DNA from 2 places in the Streptomyces sp. 5K101 genome. Region 1 is predicted to be linked to the other one. Evidence: riboswitches for the same ligand, from Rfam matches in the RefSeq annotation. Region 1 holds a riboswitch; the other holds the start of a gene.
What was found. Region 1 has a riboswitch for glycine ahead of gcvP (aminomethyl-transferring glycine dehydrogenase). Riboswitches for the same ligand answer to the same signal wherever they lie in the genome.
Positions count from the first base shown of each region.

Region 2: it holds a riboswitch for glycine, as region 1 does, so the genes downstream of both, gcvT (glycine cleavage system aminomethyltransferase GcvT) here and gcvP (aminomethyl-transferring glycine dehydrogenase) in region 1, are expected to answer to the same signal.

Region 1 is NZ_JBKFFO010000023.1:52,904-60,497, forward strand. Features, by position in the region: gene ACLB9X_RS29970 (glutamate-cysteine ligase family protein) at 1-1,256, opposite strand, end outside; gene ACLB9X_RS29975 (hypothetical protein) at 1,746-2,336, shown strand; gene ACLB9X_RS29980 (DUF5999 family protein) at 2,636-2,842, shown strand; gene gcvP (aminomethyl-transferring glycine dehydrogenase) at 2,922-5,807, opposite strand; glycine riboswitch at 5,988-6,085, opposite strand; gene ACLB9X_RS29990 (PRC-barrel domain-containing protein) at 6,200-6,580, shown strand; gene ACLB9X_RS29995 (DNA polymerase IV) at 6,670-7,594, opposite strand, start outside.
Region 2 is NZ_JBKFFO010000011.1:271,802-279,395, forward strand. Features, by position in the region: gene ACLB9X_RS22545 (ABC transporter permease) at 1-710, opposite strand, end outside; gene ACLB9X_RS22550 (ABC transporter substrate-binding protein) at 795-2,462, opposite strand; gene ACLB9X_RS22555 (enhanced serine sensitivity protein SseB C-terminal domain-containing protein) at 2,652-3,440, opposite strand; gene ACLB9X_RS22560 (enhanced serine sensitivity protein SseB) at 3,560-4,306, opposite strand; gene ACLB9X_RS22565 (AAA family ATPase) at 5,028-5,699, opposite strand; glycine riboswitch at 5,847-5,945, shown strand; gene gcvT (glycine cleavage system aminomethyltransferase GcvT) at 6,092-7,207, shown strand; gene gcvH (glycine cleavage system protein GcvH) at 7,266-7,594, shown strand, end outside.

The DNA.
Region 1 (7,594 bases):
GGGAGCAGTTCGTCGCGCACGAGTTTGGCGACGGGCACGCGGGTGACACCGCCGCCCCGGCCCGGGCGCGGCCACAGCAGTTCGGCGTCGATGCCGTGGCGGCAGGCGTCCTCGAAGTTCTCGTGGGCGGCCGCGAAGGGCAGGCGGGTCCACACCGGCCGCGTCTCCTCGGCCAGCGCCCGCACGAGCCCGTAGTAGAAGGCCGCGTTCGCGACGACGTCGGCGACCGTGGGGCCGGCGGGCAGGACACGGTTCTCCACGCGCAGGTGGGGCACGCCGTCGACGACCGCGTACACCGGCCTGTTCCACCGATACACGGTGCCGTTGTGCAGGACCAGTTCCTTGAGCCCCGGCACCCCGCCGTCGTCGAGCACCCGCAGCGGGTCCTCGTCGTCGCAGATCGGCAGCAACGCGGGGAAGTAGCGCAGGTTCTCCTCGAAGAGGTCGTACGCGGAGTGCACCCAGCGCTCGCCGAACCAGGTGCGCGGGCGCACCCCCTGCGCCTGGAGCTCTGGCGGGCGGGTGTCGGTCGCCTGCTGGAACAGCGGCGGGCGTGACTCGCGCCACAACTCCCTGCCGAAGAGGAAGGGCGAGTTGGCGCCGACGGCGACCTGGACGGCCGCGACCGCCTGCGCCGCGTTCCACACGTCGGAGAACCGGGCGGGCGTCACCTGCAGGTGCAGCTGGACCGACGTACAGGCCGCTTCCGGAGCTATCGACGACGAGGTGCAGGTCAGCCGCTCGACGCCCTCGATGTCGAGGGTGAACTCCTCGCCGCGTGCGGTCACGATCTGATCGTTGAGAAGCATGTAGCGGTCGACGTGGGAGAGATTGGCGGAGACCAGATCCTGCTGCCGCAAGGTGGGCAGAATTCCGATCATCACGAGTCCCGAGCCCACATCGGCGGCCCTGCGGTCGGCATATGCGAGACCGGTCCGCAACTCCTCCGCCAGCTGATCGAAAACATGCCCGTCCAGCCGGTGCGGAACGATGTTCACTTCCAGATTGAACATTCCGAGCTCGGTCTGGAAATCGGGGCTCGAGATGCGGGAGAGTACTTCCGCATTCATCATCCTCGGCGTCCCGTCCGCATCGGCGAGATTCAGCTCTATCTCCAGCCCCATCAGATTCCTGGGCCGGTCGAACCTCTTCTCCGCAAGCAGCCGACCCAGTCCCGCCAGGCACTGCTGAAGCTTGCGCCGGTACCGTTGACGATCGGACAGGTCGAACCCGCCTGCCACGATCTTCTCCCCCATCGGAGCGTCCCTCCTCGAGTGGGCAGCCACGCACGTGGGCCGCTCGTGTCACGGACGATAATGCCCAGACTCTTTGATCCGTAACGCCTGCACGGCAGGTCCGCTCCCGATAGGCTGGAGCCCGCAGTCATGGGGCACATTCACCGGACACTTCCCGCCGTGTGATGCGATGGTCACTTTCCGGATCCGGCCGGGGCGAAAACACCGTACGGATTCGGCCTACCACGCTGCGGAGAAAGCCGCAGGCCATGACATCGCCACGCGGAGAACGCGTCGGAAATCCGGAGCGGAAGGGGCCGGTATAGGCCTTGCGGAAAATCGCCGGCACGGCTAGCGGAAACAATCACTGAACACGGGTCGTATAAACTCTTCGGGATGGGCCGACCTTCGGCGCCAGGTGGTCTTTCCGGCCCCGCGCGGCCCATCCGCCGACAGTGCCGTCCGCACCTCCCCGCATCACCGTGTCTCTTGAGTGAGAGGCGACCCACCATGCCGCTGCATGTTCCCCCGGCCCCCGCGCCCGCCCTGCGCAGCGTTCTCGCAGCACTCGGTTCCCCCACGGCCGTCCGTGAGGCTCCGACACCCGCTCTGAGGTCCGTCCAGGGACCCCTGAGCCCCGAACTGCCGCTTCCGGTCCACGTCCTGGACCGAGTCGTCCCGGCCGCCGGCATGCCGTACACCCGGCTCGCCGGATGGCGCTTCCTGATCCGCAGCGGCGATCGTGCCGTGGCCGCGGCGGACACCAGGCCGACGCCGGACGGCTGGGCCTTCTCCCACTTCTTCGAAGGGCCCTATCTCGGTTCCACGGAACGTGCGCTGCGCCAGGCGGAGGCCATGGGAGCACCATTCCAGCCGCGCCTGCTGTCCGTGCCGGAGCTGTACATGCTCACGCTCTGGCTGCATCGCGACGTCGACGCGGACGCGTCCGCCGGCACGCTTCAGCCGACCGACGTCCTGGTGCCGCTGGCCCCCGCCCCGCCGGGCATCACGGCTCACCGGCCGCACCGGGTCGCCGATCTGCTGCCTGTGCTGACCCTGCGGCTGACGCCGCGGCCCCTGTTCGACTCACCGGCCGCCTGACCTCGCATCTCCCGTACGCCCCGCGACCGGACGGTCGCGGGGCGTACTGCTGAGCGGCGCATGGCCCGGCCGGACTAGCTCTGCCGGGTCACCAGGAACCACCCGAAAGGACAGCCCTGTTGCGCTGAACCGCTCGCGTGGGTGACGCGTCATGAATCAGTAGGAAGAGCTGCTGTGAAATCCCTGCGGATCGACGCCCGTGGGGGAACACTGGGAACCGACCGACAGATACGGGGGCGGCCATGAACAGCTCATCGAGCCGCAGGACACTCACCACATCGCAGCGAAAGAACCCATCCATGTGCCAGCACCAGCCACCCTGCCCCTCACCCGACTCAGCCGACCGGGAGGCGGCACGCCTGGTGGCGCACCACCCGGAGCAGGGCTGGAGCCTCCTGTGCAACGGTGTGCTCCTCTTCGAGGACACCGGCGAACTGCTGCCCGACGGGCAGGTCATCGCACCGCACCGGCCGCGTGAGACCGGCCAGGTGGTGACCGCCGCGTAGCGCGGTCACCGACACGACCGGGGGCCGGCCGGAGAGTTCTCCGTACCGGCCCCGATCCATGCGCGCCGCGCGCCGGGCGTCAGTTGTCGTACGCGTCCAGCGGCGGGCAGGAGCAGACCAGATTGCGGTCGCCGAAGGCGCCGTCGATACGGCGGACCGGCGGCCAGTACTTGTCCGCAGCACTCACACCTGCCGGGAAGACGGCCTCCTCACGGCTGTAGGCGTGGTCCCACTCGCCGCCGAGGGCGGCCGCGGTGTGCGGGGCGTTGCGCAGCGGGTTGTCGTCCGCCGGCCATGCGCCCGACGCGACCTTCTCGATCTCGGCCCGGATCGCGATCATCGTGTCGCAGAAGCGGTCGAGTTCGGTCAGGTCCTCGCTCTCCGTCGGCTCGATCATCAGCGTGCCCGCCACCGGGAACGACATGGTCGGCGCGTGGAAGCCGTAGTCGATCAGGCGCTTGGCGATGTCGTCGACGCTGACACCGGTGGCCTTCGACAGCGGCCGCAGGTCGACGATGCACTCGTGGGCGACCAGACCCGCCGGGCCGGTGTAGAGCACCGGGTAGTGCGGCTCCAGACGCTTGGCGATGTAGTTCGCCGCGAGCACGGCCACCTGCGTGGCCCGCTTGAGACCCTCGCCGCCCATGAGACGGACGTACGCCCAGGAGATGGGCAGGATGCCCGCCGAGCCCCACGGGGCGGCCGAGATCGGACCGACGCCGGTCTCCGGGCCCGCGGTCGGCTGCAGCGGGTGGTTCGGCAGGTAGGGCGCGAGGTGGGCGCGCACGCCGACCGGGCCGACGCCGGGACCGCCGCCGCCGTGCGGGATGCAGAAGGTCTTGTGCAGGTTCAGGTGCGAGACGTCGCCGCCGAACCTGCCCGGCTTGGCCAGACCGACCAGCGCGTTGAGGTTGGCGCCGTCCACGTAGACCTGGCCGCCGGCGTCGTGCACCTGGGCGCAGATGTCGGCGACGTGCTCCTCGAACACGCCGTGCGTCGACGGGTAGGTGATCATCAGCACGGAGAGCTCGTCGCGGTACTGCTCGATCTTGGCGCGCAGGTCCTCGACATCGATCTCGCCGTCGTCCGCGGTCTTCACGACGACGACCTTCATGCCGGCCATCACCGCGCTGGCGGCGTTGGTGCCGTGCGCGGAGGACGGGATCAGGCACACGGTGCGCTGCTCGTCGCCGTTGGCGCGGTGGTAGGCGCGCACGGCCAGCAGACCGGCCAGCTCGCCCTGCGATCCGGCGTTGGGCTGGATCGAGACCTTGTCGTAGCCGGTGACCTCGGAGAGGCGTTCCTCCAGCTCGTGGATGAGCGTCAGGTAGCCCTCGGCCTGCTCGGCGGGCGCGAAGGGGTGGATCTGGCCGAACTCCGGCCAGGTGACCGGCTCCATCTCCGTCGTCGCGTTCAGCTTCATCGTGCAGGAGCCGAGCGGGATCATGCCGCGGTCCAGCGCGTAGTCGCGGTCGGCGAGCCTGCGCAGGTAGCGCAGCATTGCGGTCTCGGAGCGGTGCTGGTGGAAGACCGGGTGGGTCAGGTAGTCGTCGGAGCGCAGCAGCGCGGCCGGCAGGGCGTCGGTGCTCGCCCCGTCCAGCGCCTCGACGTCGCCCTGGACGCCGAAGGCGGACCACACGGCCGTCAGCTGGTCGCGGCCGGTGGTCTCGTCGCACGCGACCGAGACGTGGTCGGCGTCCACGAGGTGGAGGTTGACCCCGCCCTCGCGCGCGGCGGCGGCGACGTCGGCGGCCTTGCCCGGCACGCGCAGCGTGAGCGTGTCGAAGAACGCGCCGTGCACGACTTCGACGCCGCCGGCCCGCAGCCCGTCGGCCAGGACGGTGGCGTAGCGGTGGGTACGCTCGGCGATGCCGCGCAGTCCTTCGGGTCCGTGGTAGACGGCGTACATGCCCGCCATGACGGCGAGCAGCACCTGCGCGGTGCAGATGTTGCTGGTGGCCTTCTCGCGGCGGATGTGCTGCTCACGGGTCTGGAGCGCGAGCCGGTATGCCTTGTTGCCGTCCGCGTCCACGGACACGCCGACGAGGCGGCCGGGCAGGCTGCGGGCGAACGTGTCCCGCACCGCCATATAGCCCGCGTGCGGGCCGCCGAAGCCCATCGGCACGCCGAAGCGCTGGGTGGTGCCGACGGCGATGTCCGCGCCGAGCTCGCCGGGCGAGGTGAGCAGGGTGAGGGCCAGCAGGTCGGCGGCGACGGTGACGATTGCGCCCAGCTCGTGCGCCTGCTCGATGACCGGCCTCAGGTCCCGCACGGCACCGGAGGCGCCCGGGTACTGGAGCAGCACGCCGAAGACGCCGCGCTCGGCGATCTCGGCGGGGATGCCCTCGCTCACGTCGGCGGTGACGACCTCGACGCCGGTGGGCTCGGCGCGGGTCTCGATCACGCCGATGGTCTGCGGCAGGGTGTCCGCGTCGACGAGGAAGACGCCGCCCTTGACCTTGCCGACCCGGCGGGCGAGCGACATGGCCTCGGCGGCCGCGGTGCCCTCGTCCAGCAGCGAGGCGCCGGAGGTGGGCAGGCCGGTGAGGTCGGAGACGACCGTCTGGAAGTTCAGGAGGGCCTCGAGCCGTCCCTGGGAGATCTCTGGCTGGTACGGCGTGTACGCGGTGTACCAGGCCGGGTTCTCCATGACGTTCCGCAGGATGACCGGCGGCGTGAAGGTGCCGTAGTAGCCGAGGCCGATCATGGGCGCGAGCACCTGGTTGCGGTCCGCGAGCGCACGCAGCTCGGCGAGGACGTCGGCCTCGGTGCGGGCGTCGGGCAGGTTCAGCGCCTCGGCGCTCTTGATCACATCCGGCACCGCCGCGGCGGTCAGCTCGTCGAGCGATCCGTACCCCACCTGCGCGAGCATCTTCGCCTGGGCAGCGGCGTCGGGCCCGATGTGGCGCTGCTCGAAGGGGGTGCCTCGCTCCAGCTGGGAGAGCGGAATGCGGTTGGCGGTCATGTGGGAGGCCTCCTGGTCTTGATCGACCTGCGAGGGGCATCGCGGCATGGATGCCCGGACGGCCTCCCCCTCTGTCATCTCAACCTGAGAGCTTCACCGGGCGCCGTGGGACGACGCGCCGGCTTTCACCGTCGGTGAGAGCGGATGCCGTCCGACGCCCGCCCTGCTTTCCAGAGTGACCTCGTCCGTGCGGTACAGGGGCCTGAGAGATTCCGGGGAGGATTTGCTCCTTCGGCGCCGCCGGTGGGGTCACCGGTGGACTCTCCCGCACAGGGTCAACAGCCGATTGCCAGGGTACCAGCGCGTTCCTATGACGAATCTTCAAGTGGCCGTCACACGAGATGTGCCCTTTTGTAGTGACTGTAGAACAGGTGCGACCCACTGGAGGGACCGTGCAGACCGATATCGATCCGCGCAGCCTGATAGGCCGCAAGGCGTTCGACCGCGACGGCCACAAGATCGGCACCGTCGACGAGGTCTACCTGGACGACGCCACGGGCGAGCCCGAGTGGGCCGCCGTACGCACGGGACTGTTCAGCCGGGACGCGTTCGTCCCCCTGGAACCGAGCAAGCTCATCGACAACGCCCTCCACGTCCCGTACGAGCGGGCCCTGATCAAGGATGCTCCCGACTTCGGCGTCGGCCGCCATCTCTCCCCCGAGCAGGAGCTCCAGCTCTACCACCACTACGGTCTCGACCTCTCCACTCCCCCGGCGCCGGCCCCGTCCACCGGTGACTCCTCCTTCGGCCAGGTCGCCGGCCAGGACGACTGACGCCCGCCCTCCGGCCACGGTCCGTCAGGCCGACGCCCCCTCCACGCACGGACACGCTCGCCCCGCCGCCCCCAAGCCCACCCCTCCCCTCAGGCTCCGGTCTCGTAAGGGTGCCCCCGCGCTGCGTCCCGCGACCCCGGTGGCTCCGCCCCAGGCCCGGCGCCGCCCGGGGAGGCCGTCGGCACCAGGGGGAGCGGGTCCGACGGCTGGAGGTCCTCGTCGTCCACCCGGAACGTACGCACCCGGCCCGGCGCCGACCCCGGCTGCTCGAAGCGCACGGTCACGCGCCCCACGCCGCTCCCCTGCACCCAGCCCGCCCCGTACACGGCATGCCGGACGTCCTGCCCCGCGGACCAGTGCCGCGCGGTGGGCCCTTCCGGTGCCGGAGCCGCCGGTGCCGCCTCCCGCTCGACGCCCTCCGGCGGCTCAGCGGCCTCGACCGGCGACGCGGCCGAGGAGGCCGCCGCGGCCTCCTCGGCCGCGGCCTGCGCGAAGAGATCCTCCTGCGTGTAGTCGGCAAGCCCCGTGACCCCGACCCCCAGCAGCCGTACGCCGCCTGTCGTGTCCACGGACTCCAGCAGCCGGCCGGCGGCCTCCCGCACCACCGCGGGGTCGTCGGTGGGCCCCCTGAGCGTCTCGGAGCGCGTGAGCGTCGAGAAGTCGTAGCGCCGGACTTTCAGGACGATCGTCCGGCCCGAGTGCCCGCCCGCCCGCAGCCGCTGCACACAGCGCTCGGCGAGCCGCTCCACCTCGATCCGCACCCGCACCCGGTCGTGCAGGTCCACGTCGAAGGTGTCCTCCACGGAAACCGACTTCGCGTCCCGCTCGGCGACCACCGGACGGTCGTCGTGCCCGAGCGCCATCCGGAACAGAGCCGCGCCATGAGCCCTGCCCAGCAGGCGTACGAGCTCGTCCTCGCCGGCCTCCGCGAGGTCGGCGACCGTGGTCATCCCAGCGCGTCGCAGATGCTCGCCGGTCGCCGGGCCCACGCCGGGCAGGGTGCGTACGGACAGG
Region 2 (7,594 bases), on a different contig from region 1:
TCGGCGGTGCGGATGTAGTCCTCGCCGAGGACCTCCAGGACGCTGGCGCGGGTCATGCGCACGATGACGGCGAGCGGGATGGAGGCGAGCGCGACGGCGGGGAGCACCAGGTGCATGATCGCGTCCCAGCTGGCGTCGAGTTCGCCGGTCAGCAGACCGTCGAGAACCGCGAATCCGGTGACGTCCGTGGCGTCGATACCCGTCGACAGCCGCCCGTAGCTCGGGAAGATGCCCAGTTGGACGGCGAAGACGCCCTTGAGGAGCAGGGCGAGGAAGAACACCGGGATACAGATGCCGACCAGCGATCCCGACACCGAGGCGACGTCGAGCCAGCCTCCGCGGCGCTTGGCCGCCAGGTAGCCGAGCGGGATGCCGACGGCGACCGCGATGAGGATCGCGGCGATGCTGAGTTCCACCGTGGCCGGGAAGCGCAGGGTGAATTCCTCCCACACCGGCTGGCCGGTCTGGGTGGAGGTGCCGAGGTCCAGTTCGACGATGCGCTTGAGGAAGCGCCAGTACTGGATGTGGACGGGCTCGTCGAGTCCCAGCGCCCGGTTGATGCGTGCCACTTCGGCTTCGGTCGCCCGCTCGCCCAGGATCGCTGAGGCGGGTCCGCCGGGCAGCCGGTTCAGCCAGAGGAAGAGGAGAACCGACAGGCCGAGCAGGGTGGGAATGAGCTGAAGCAGTCGTCGTATGACAAGTCGCAGCACCCCGCATGCCCCTTTCTTACGTGCGTCGATGCGACTCCGCCCGGCCACCTGGAGCGGTGGCCGGGCGGACCCGCTGGTGTGCGATTACTTGAACGAGGTCTCGGCGAAGTTCTCCTGCGTCAGCGGGGAGACGTTCGGCGGGTTGATGTTCTTGCCGAAGGCGATGGCCGGCGGGGAGGACGAGATCGGGATGCCCGGGACGTACTCCATGATCGCCTCGTTGGCCTTCTTGTACGCGTCGACGCGGCCGGCGGGGTCGGTGACCTTCGAGGCGGCGTTGACCGCGTCGAAGACCTTCTTGTCCTCGAAGCCCCACTGCTTGTCGGGCCCGGCGAACCAGGTGCCGATGAAGTTGAAGCCGTCGTTGAAGTCACCGGTCCAGCCGAGCATGTGCAGGGCGCAGGAGCCCGCCTCGGTGGCGTCCAGGTAGTCCGGGGCCCACTTCATGGCCTTCGGGGTGACGGTGATGCCGGCCTTCTCCAGGTCGGCCTTCATCAGCTCGAACATGTCCTGCGGGGCGGGCATGTACGGGCGGGTGACCTCGGTCGGGTAGCAGAACTCGATCTTGAGGTTCTCCTCGCCCGCCTTCTTGAGGAGCTCCTTGGCCTTGTTGGTGTCGAACGGGTAGGTCTTCACCTTGTCCGAGAAGCCGGCGACCGTGTCGGGCATGAACTGGGACGCGGCCTTGCCGCCCTCGGGCAGCTGCGTCTTGACCAGGTGCTCGCGGTCGATGGCGTGCGTGAGGGCCTGGCGGACCTCGGGCTTCTTCAGCGCCGGGTTCTTCGACTGCGTCATGCCGACGTAGAAGATGTTGAAGACGTCACGGGTCGGGACCTGGTAGCCCTCGCCCTCCAGGGTCTTCACATCGGCCGGGGCGACGAGGTCGTAGCCGTTGATGTCACCGGCCTGCAGGGCCTGGCGACGGCCTTCCTCGGTGTCGATCGTGCGGAAGACCAGGTTCTTGATCTTGGCCTTCTCGCCCCAGTAGTCGTCGAAGCGCTCGAGGGATACTTCCTTGTTGCCCTTGTTCCACTTCACGATCTTGTACGGGCCGGTGCCGGCGACCGTGCCGGCCTCCTGGCTGTACTTCGGGTACGTGATCGCGTCGCCCTTGGCGGTCGCGTCCTGCTTCGCGTACTCCTTGATCGCCTTCGGCGAGTGGATCGCCAGGGCCTGGAGGGAGAAGCCGCCGGGCAGGTTGGCGGAGGGCTCGTTGACCTCGATGACGGCGGTGTTCTCGTCCTTGGCGGTGCAGGACTTGTAGTTCGCCTTCGGAGCCTCGGGGTCCTCGTTCTTCGCGAACCCGCCCATGATGGTCTGCCAGTAGTAGGAGACCGCGCTGGACTGGTACGTGCCCTTCCAGTTGAACCAGTGGTCGTAGTTCGCGCAGACGGCGGCGGCGTTGAACGCCTCGCCGTCGTGGAACTTCACGTTCTTCCGGAGGTTGAACGTCCATACGGTGCCGGCCGGGTTGCTGGACCACTTCTCCGCGAGCCCGCCGACGAGCTTGCTGCCGCCCGACTCGTGCTCGAGCAGCGCCTCGAAGGCCTGGCGCGTGACGCGGAAGGTCTCACCGTCACTCGCGAGAGCGGGATCCAGAGAACCAGGGTCGCCGGCGCCGGCGAAGACGAAGGTGTCCTTCGCCGTCTTGTCACCGCCCTTGTCCCGCTCGCTGGCGCAACCTGTCGCGATCAGCCCGACGGCGACCGCCGCCGTGATCGCCCGGACAGGCCCGGACTTGAAAATTCGCATGGGTCCACCCCTGGTTCACCATGTGGAGTCTTGACCGGCCGAACACTACAGACGGGAGACACCAGGGAGAACGGTCCGGATAACGGTGATACCTAGTCGAGACCCGGACGCTCAACAAACCGGACTGATACGGGGCATCCCCACGCCGGGGGCCGAACCTCCCCGGCATCCGCGGCAGTCGACGAACGGTCAGCGAGCGCCCACCGGCGGGTAGCCGTAACCGCCGGCCGGCTGGGCCCCGCCGTGCGCCTCCCGGTCGTAGAAGGGCCGGGCGTTCGCCCGCATCCACATCGTCACCGGGTCGTACTCGTCCGACAGCGCGACCGTGGAGACCGGCAGCCCGTCCGGGACCGCGCCGATCGACTGCTGCATCATCGCCCGCGCCGCGTCGACCGCCTGCGGTCCGGTGTCGTACAGATCGAGCCCGATGGCGAGGTACGCGGGACCGACGGTGGGCTGCACCCAGGCGCGGCGCAGTGAGCGCACGGCCGGCGTGCGGTGCGCGTTCTGCGTGAGCAGCGCGTAGAACTGGGGGATCTCGACGGCCGGGTCCGACAGCCGCAGCGGTCCCGCGGGCATCCGGTCGAGGCCGGTGGCGATACGGCGCAGGTCCAGCCACGGGATGCCGACGCCGCCGCCCTGGGCGTGCGGATTGAGCCAGATGCCGCAGCGCTCGGGATACAGGGCGCGGGCGATGTCCCGGCCGGTGACGACCTCGTACGCGCGGCTCCAGCCGGAGACGGCGAGCTCCTGCGCCGAGGTCACGCACGGGGCGTAGCCGACGCCGTCGACCTCCATGTGCCCGTACTGCGCGTCGGGGGAACCGGGCTGCCCGTGCCACAGCAGCATCCAGATCCGGCCACCGGCGGGGTCGGCGAGGGCGTGCAGCAGTGCCTCGTACGCGTCGTAGCGCCCGGGAGTCACCTGGCGCAGCATGTGCTCGACCTGCCCGGTCGCCGCGGTGCCTGACGCGCTCACCCTGGATTCCGCCCCTCTTCGATCCGTACCCGTGCCCGAGTGGTCCGTCCCTGTGTCAGGGGACCTCCGGCCAGGCCATCAAACCAGCTTAAGCGGCCGTCCTGGCACCGGCTTGACTTCTACGCGTGATGTCGTTGATAGAAGGGGCGTACGCGCTCCAGCATCCAGTCGCCCACGGGATCCTGCGCGACGTCCAGCAGGACGAGATTCACCGGCCAGGGGACGTGGACGCGACTGAGCGCGCGACCGAGCGCGTCCATGGGGGCGTTGCGGTCGCCCTCCCACGAGGAGAGCTGGACGCCCACGAAGAGGACCGGCGCCTCGCCCTCGACGGAGGCGAGCGCCCGGCGCGCCGTGAGCACGACGCCGGTGGCCTCGAACTCGCCGGCCGCGGCGGCGAGGAAGTCGACGGGCTCCTCCTGCCAGTCCGGCTCGAAGAGCCGCACCCGCCCGCCGGACGCGGCACCATCCAGCGGGGTGCGCCCCACGCGGCACAGCTCGGCGACGGCGGGGGGCGGCAGGGGGACGCCGACGGTGCCGCCGGGGTTCACGGCGATGCCGAGCTGCGGGGGCAGCCCGCGGGCGAACTCGCGCGCGGGGGCGACGGTGAACGACATGTGGGAGCCCACGACGGTCAGGAACTGGTGCTCGGAGCTGAAGACGGGTACGTAGGCGGCGCCCTCGATCTCCATGGTGGGCAGGTCGAGATCGAGGCTGTCGGGCCCGCCGCCGTTGGGCAGGGGGACCCAGACACTGCTGCGGCCGAGCACCTCGACGATGCGGGCTCCGGCGGAGGGGGTGCCGACGGATGCGCCGAGGACCTCCTCCAGCTCGTTCCCGGGCCAGCCGCGGTACGGATTCTCCATGCGCTCGTCTCTTCCTCCCCGGGGCGCGCGCCCCGGCGCCGTGCGTGTTCGCGGCGTCGACGATAGTGGCCGGGCCTCGGGACCGCTGCGCGGGGCCTCCCCCACCCCGCCCCTCCCCGACCCCGGGCCTCCGCCCCGGCCCCCGTTGCCCGCCGGCGCTTGAGGCGCGGGGGTCGGGGCAGCGCCCGGGAATGCGCGCTGCGGGCGCGAGGGCCGTCGATGCCCCACGAGGGCCCGGGGGCGGGTCCCCGATGAGCGCGCTCATCTCACCGGGCCGTCGGCCCCCGCCGCGCACGGCCAACCGGCGCCGCCGACCACAAACCAGCCCCGCCGGCGATTGAGGCGCGGGGCTCGGGGCAGCGCCCCGACAAGCGCGCCCACCACACCGGGCCGTCCGCCCCGACCCGCGGGGCACGGGGGCCGGAGCCCCGGTGAGTGCGCCGGGCCTCATGGCCGTCCGCCCCTGCCGCGTACTGCGCCCGGGCCCGCACGGTCAACCGGCGCCGCCCGCCACAACCAGCCCCGCCGGCGCTTGAGACTCGGGGCAGCGCCCCGACAAGCCCACGCCATGGGGGCCCGGGGCAGTGCCCCGACAAGCGCGCCATGGGGGCGCGGGGCAGGGCCCCGACAGGCGCGCACCTCACGGGGCCGTCGGCCCCTGCCGACCGGCGCCGCCGGCGACCCGTGGGGGCGGAGCCCCCGACCTCACCCGCCCCCAGGGTCAGCGGGACGTGAAGCCGAGGACGTGGAGGCGGCCCGCAGCCTCCCGGTCCAGAAGGACCGCCGACGTGCAGCCTCGCGGCAGGCGGCCCGACTCGGCGTCGGCGATCAGGCGGCCCACCGCCCGGCGGTGGCGGGCGAAGGCGTACCCCGACACCCCGCGCCCCCGCTCCCGCTGGCCCTGTCGCGCCACCCGCGGCGGCACGTCCAGCAGCACCAGATGCAGCGACGCCCCGCGCCGCCGCGCCTCCCGCGCCAGCCAGCGCCGCACCCAGGCCTGGGTGCCGCAGTCGTGCACCACCACGCTCTCGCCCGAGCGCAGGGCGCGCCACAGGCCCGCGTAGTGCGCGAGGCGCACGAGGGGGCGGTAGACGGCGTAGGGCAGAAGGCGGGGCGTGCGCGCGTCCCACCGGTCACGGGTGTCCTGCGAGTCGATCCCGCGCCCGGTCACCGCGCGCTTCATCATCGTCGTCTTGCCGCTCCCGGGCAGCCCCGAGACGACCACCACGTCACCGGCCGCGAACTCCAGGGCGCGCGGGCCGCGGCCCGCGCGGGCCCGCAGGTCGCGCAGGACGGGCGCGGGCGCCCCGAGCAGGCCACTGACGGAGGCGCCCTGCTGGACGGGCATCCCCGCAGCTGTGGCGGCGTATGCGCCGGACCGCTGCAACATCATCACGCTCCCCCAAGTCGGGTCACCCCACCCTTGCCCATGAAGTGTAAAGAACTGGTAATACAGGACAACCGACTTTGCCACGGTCCGCGCGCCCCACTCCCGCCGCAGGCGTGCAATGATGTGCGCGCCAACTGCATACCGGCCGCTTGAATCCGCGCGGGAGAGTCCCGGCCACCTGGTGTGGCGGGGCGCCGAAGGAGCAAGTTCCTCCCTTGAATCTCTCAGGCCCCGTACCGCGTGCGATGAGGCAGATCTGAAAAGAGAGTCGCCCGGACGGCTCCACCCAAGGTGCAAGCCACGACCATCCATACGCGGGGTCGCGGCGAACCTCTCAGGTTCCGATGACAGATGGGGAGGATTGTCCTCGCAGCCATGCCCTGGGAGCCCTACCTATGAGCAACGCCCCCCGTCGTACAGCGCTCGATGCCCTGCATCGTTCGCTGGGCGCGACCATGACCGACTTCGCCGGCTGGGACATGCCGCTGCGTTACGCCAGCGAGCGCGACGAGCACCACGCCGTCCGCACGACCGCCGGTCTTTTCGACCTCTCGCACATGGGCGAGATCACCGTCACGGGCCCGCAGGCCGTCGACGTGCTGAACTACGCGCTCGTCGGCAACATCGACACGGTGGGCCCCGGCCGGGCCCGCTACACGATGATCTGCCAGGAGAACGGCGGCATCGTCGACGACCTGATCGTCTACCGCCTCGGTGACACCGAGTACATGGTCGTGGCCAACGCCGGCAACGCCCAGATCGTCCTCGACGCGCTCACCGAGCGCGCGGCCGGCTTCGACGCGCAGGTGCGCGACGACCGCGACGCGTACGCGCTGATCGCGGTCCAGGGTCCCCAGTCCCCCGGCATCCTCGCCTCGCTCACCGACGCCGACCTCGACGGCCTGAAGTACTACGCGGGCCTGCCGGGCACCGTCGCGGGCGTCCCGGCGCTCATCGCCCGTACGGGCTACACCGGCGAGGACGGCTTCGAGCTGTTCGTCGAGCCGCAGCACGCCGAGAAGCTGTGGCAGGCGCTGACCGAGGCGGGTGCCCCGGCCGGGCTGATCCCCTGCGGCCTGTCCTGCCGCGACACGCTGCGCCTGGAGGCGGGCATGCCGCTGTACGGGCACGAGCTGACCACGGCGCTCACCCCGTTCGACGCGGGTCTCGGCCGGGTCGTGAAGTTCGAGAAGGACGGCGACTTCGTCGGCCGCGAGGCGCTCGCGGCCGCCGCCGAGCGCGCCCAGACGGCGCCGCCGCGCAAGCTCGTCGGCCTGGTCGCCGAGGGCCGCCGGGTGCCGCGGGCCGGCATGGACGTGGTCGCCGAGGGCAAGGTCATCGGCACGGTCACCTCGGGCGCGCCGAGCCCGACCCTCGGCAAGCCGATCGCCATGGCGTACGTGGACGCTGCCCATGCCGCGCCGGGCACGCCGGGCGTCGGCGTCGACATCCGCGGCACGCACGAGCCGTACGAGGTCGTGGCGCTGCCCTTCTACAAGCGCCAGAAGTGATCGTCCGCACCCCCTCTTCGTTCACCACCACTCCCCCGCGTACAGGAGAATTCAGGTCATGAGCAACCCCCAGCAGCTGCGCTACAGCAAGGAGCACGAGTGGCTGTCGGCCGCCGAGGACGGCGTGTCGACGGTCGGCATCACGGAGCACGCGGCGAACGCGCTCGGCGACGTGGTGTACGTCCAGCTCCCCGAGGTGGGTGACACGGTGACCGCGGGCGAGACCTGCGGCGAGCTGGAGTCCACCAAGTCGGTCAGCGACCTGTACTCGCCGGTCAGCGGTGAGGTCACCGAGACCAACGAGGATGTCGTCAACGACCCGTCGCTGGTGAACTCCGCGCCCTTCGAGGGCGGTTGGCTCTTCAAGGTGCGCGTCGCCGAGGAGCC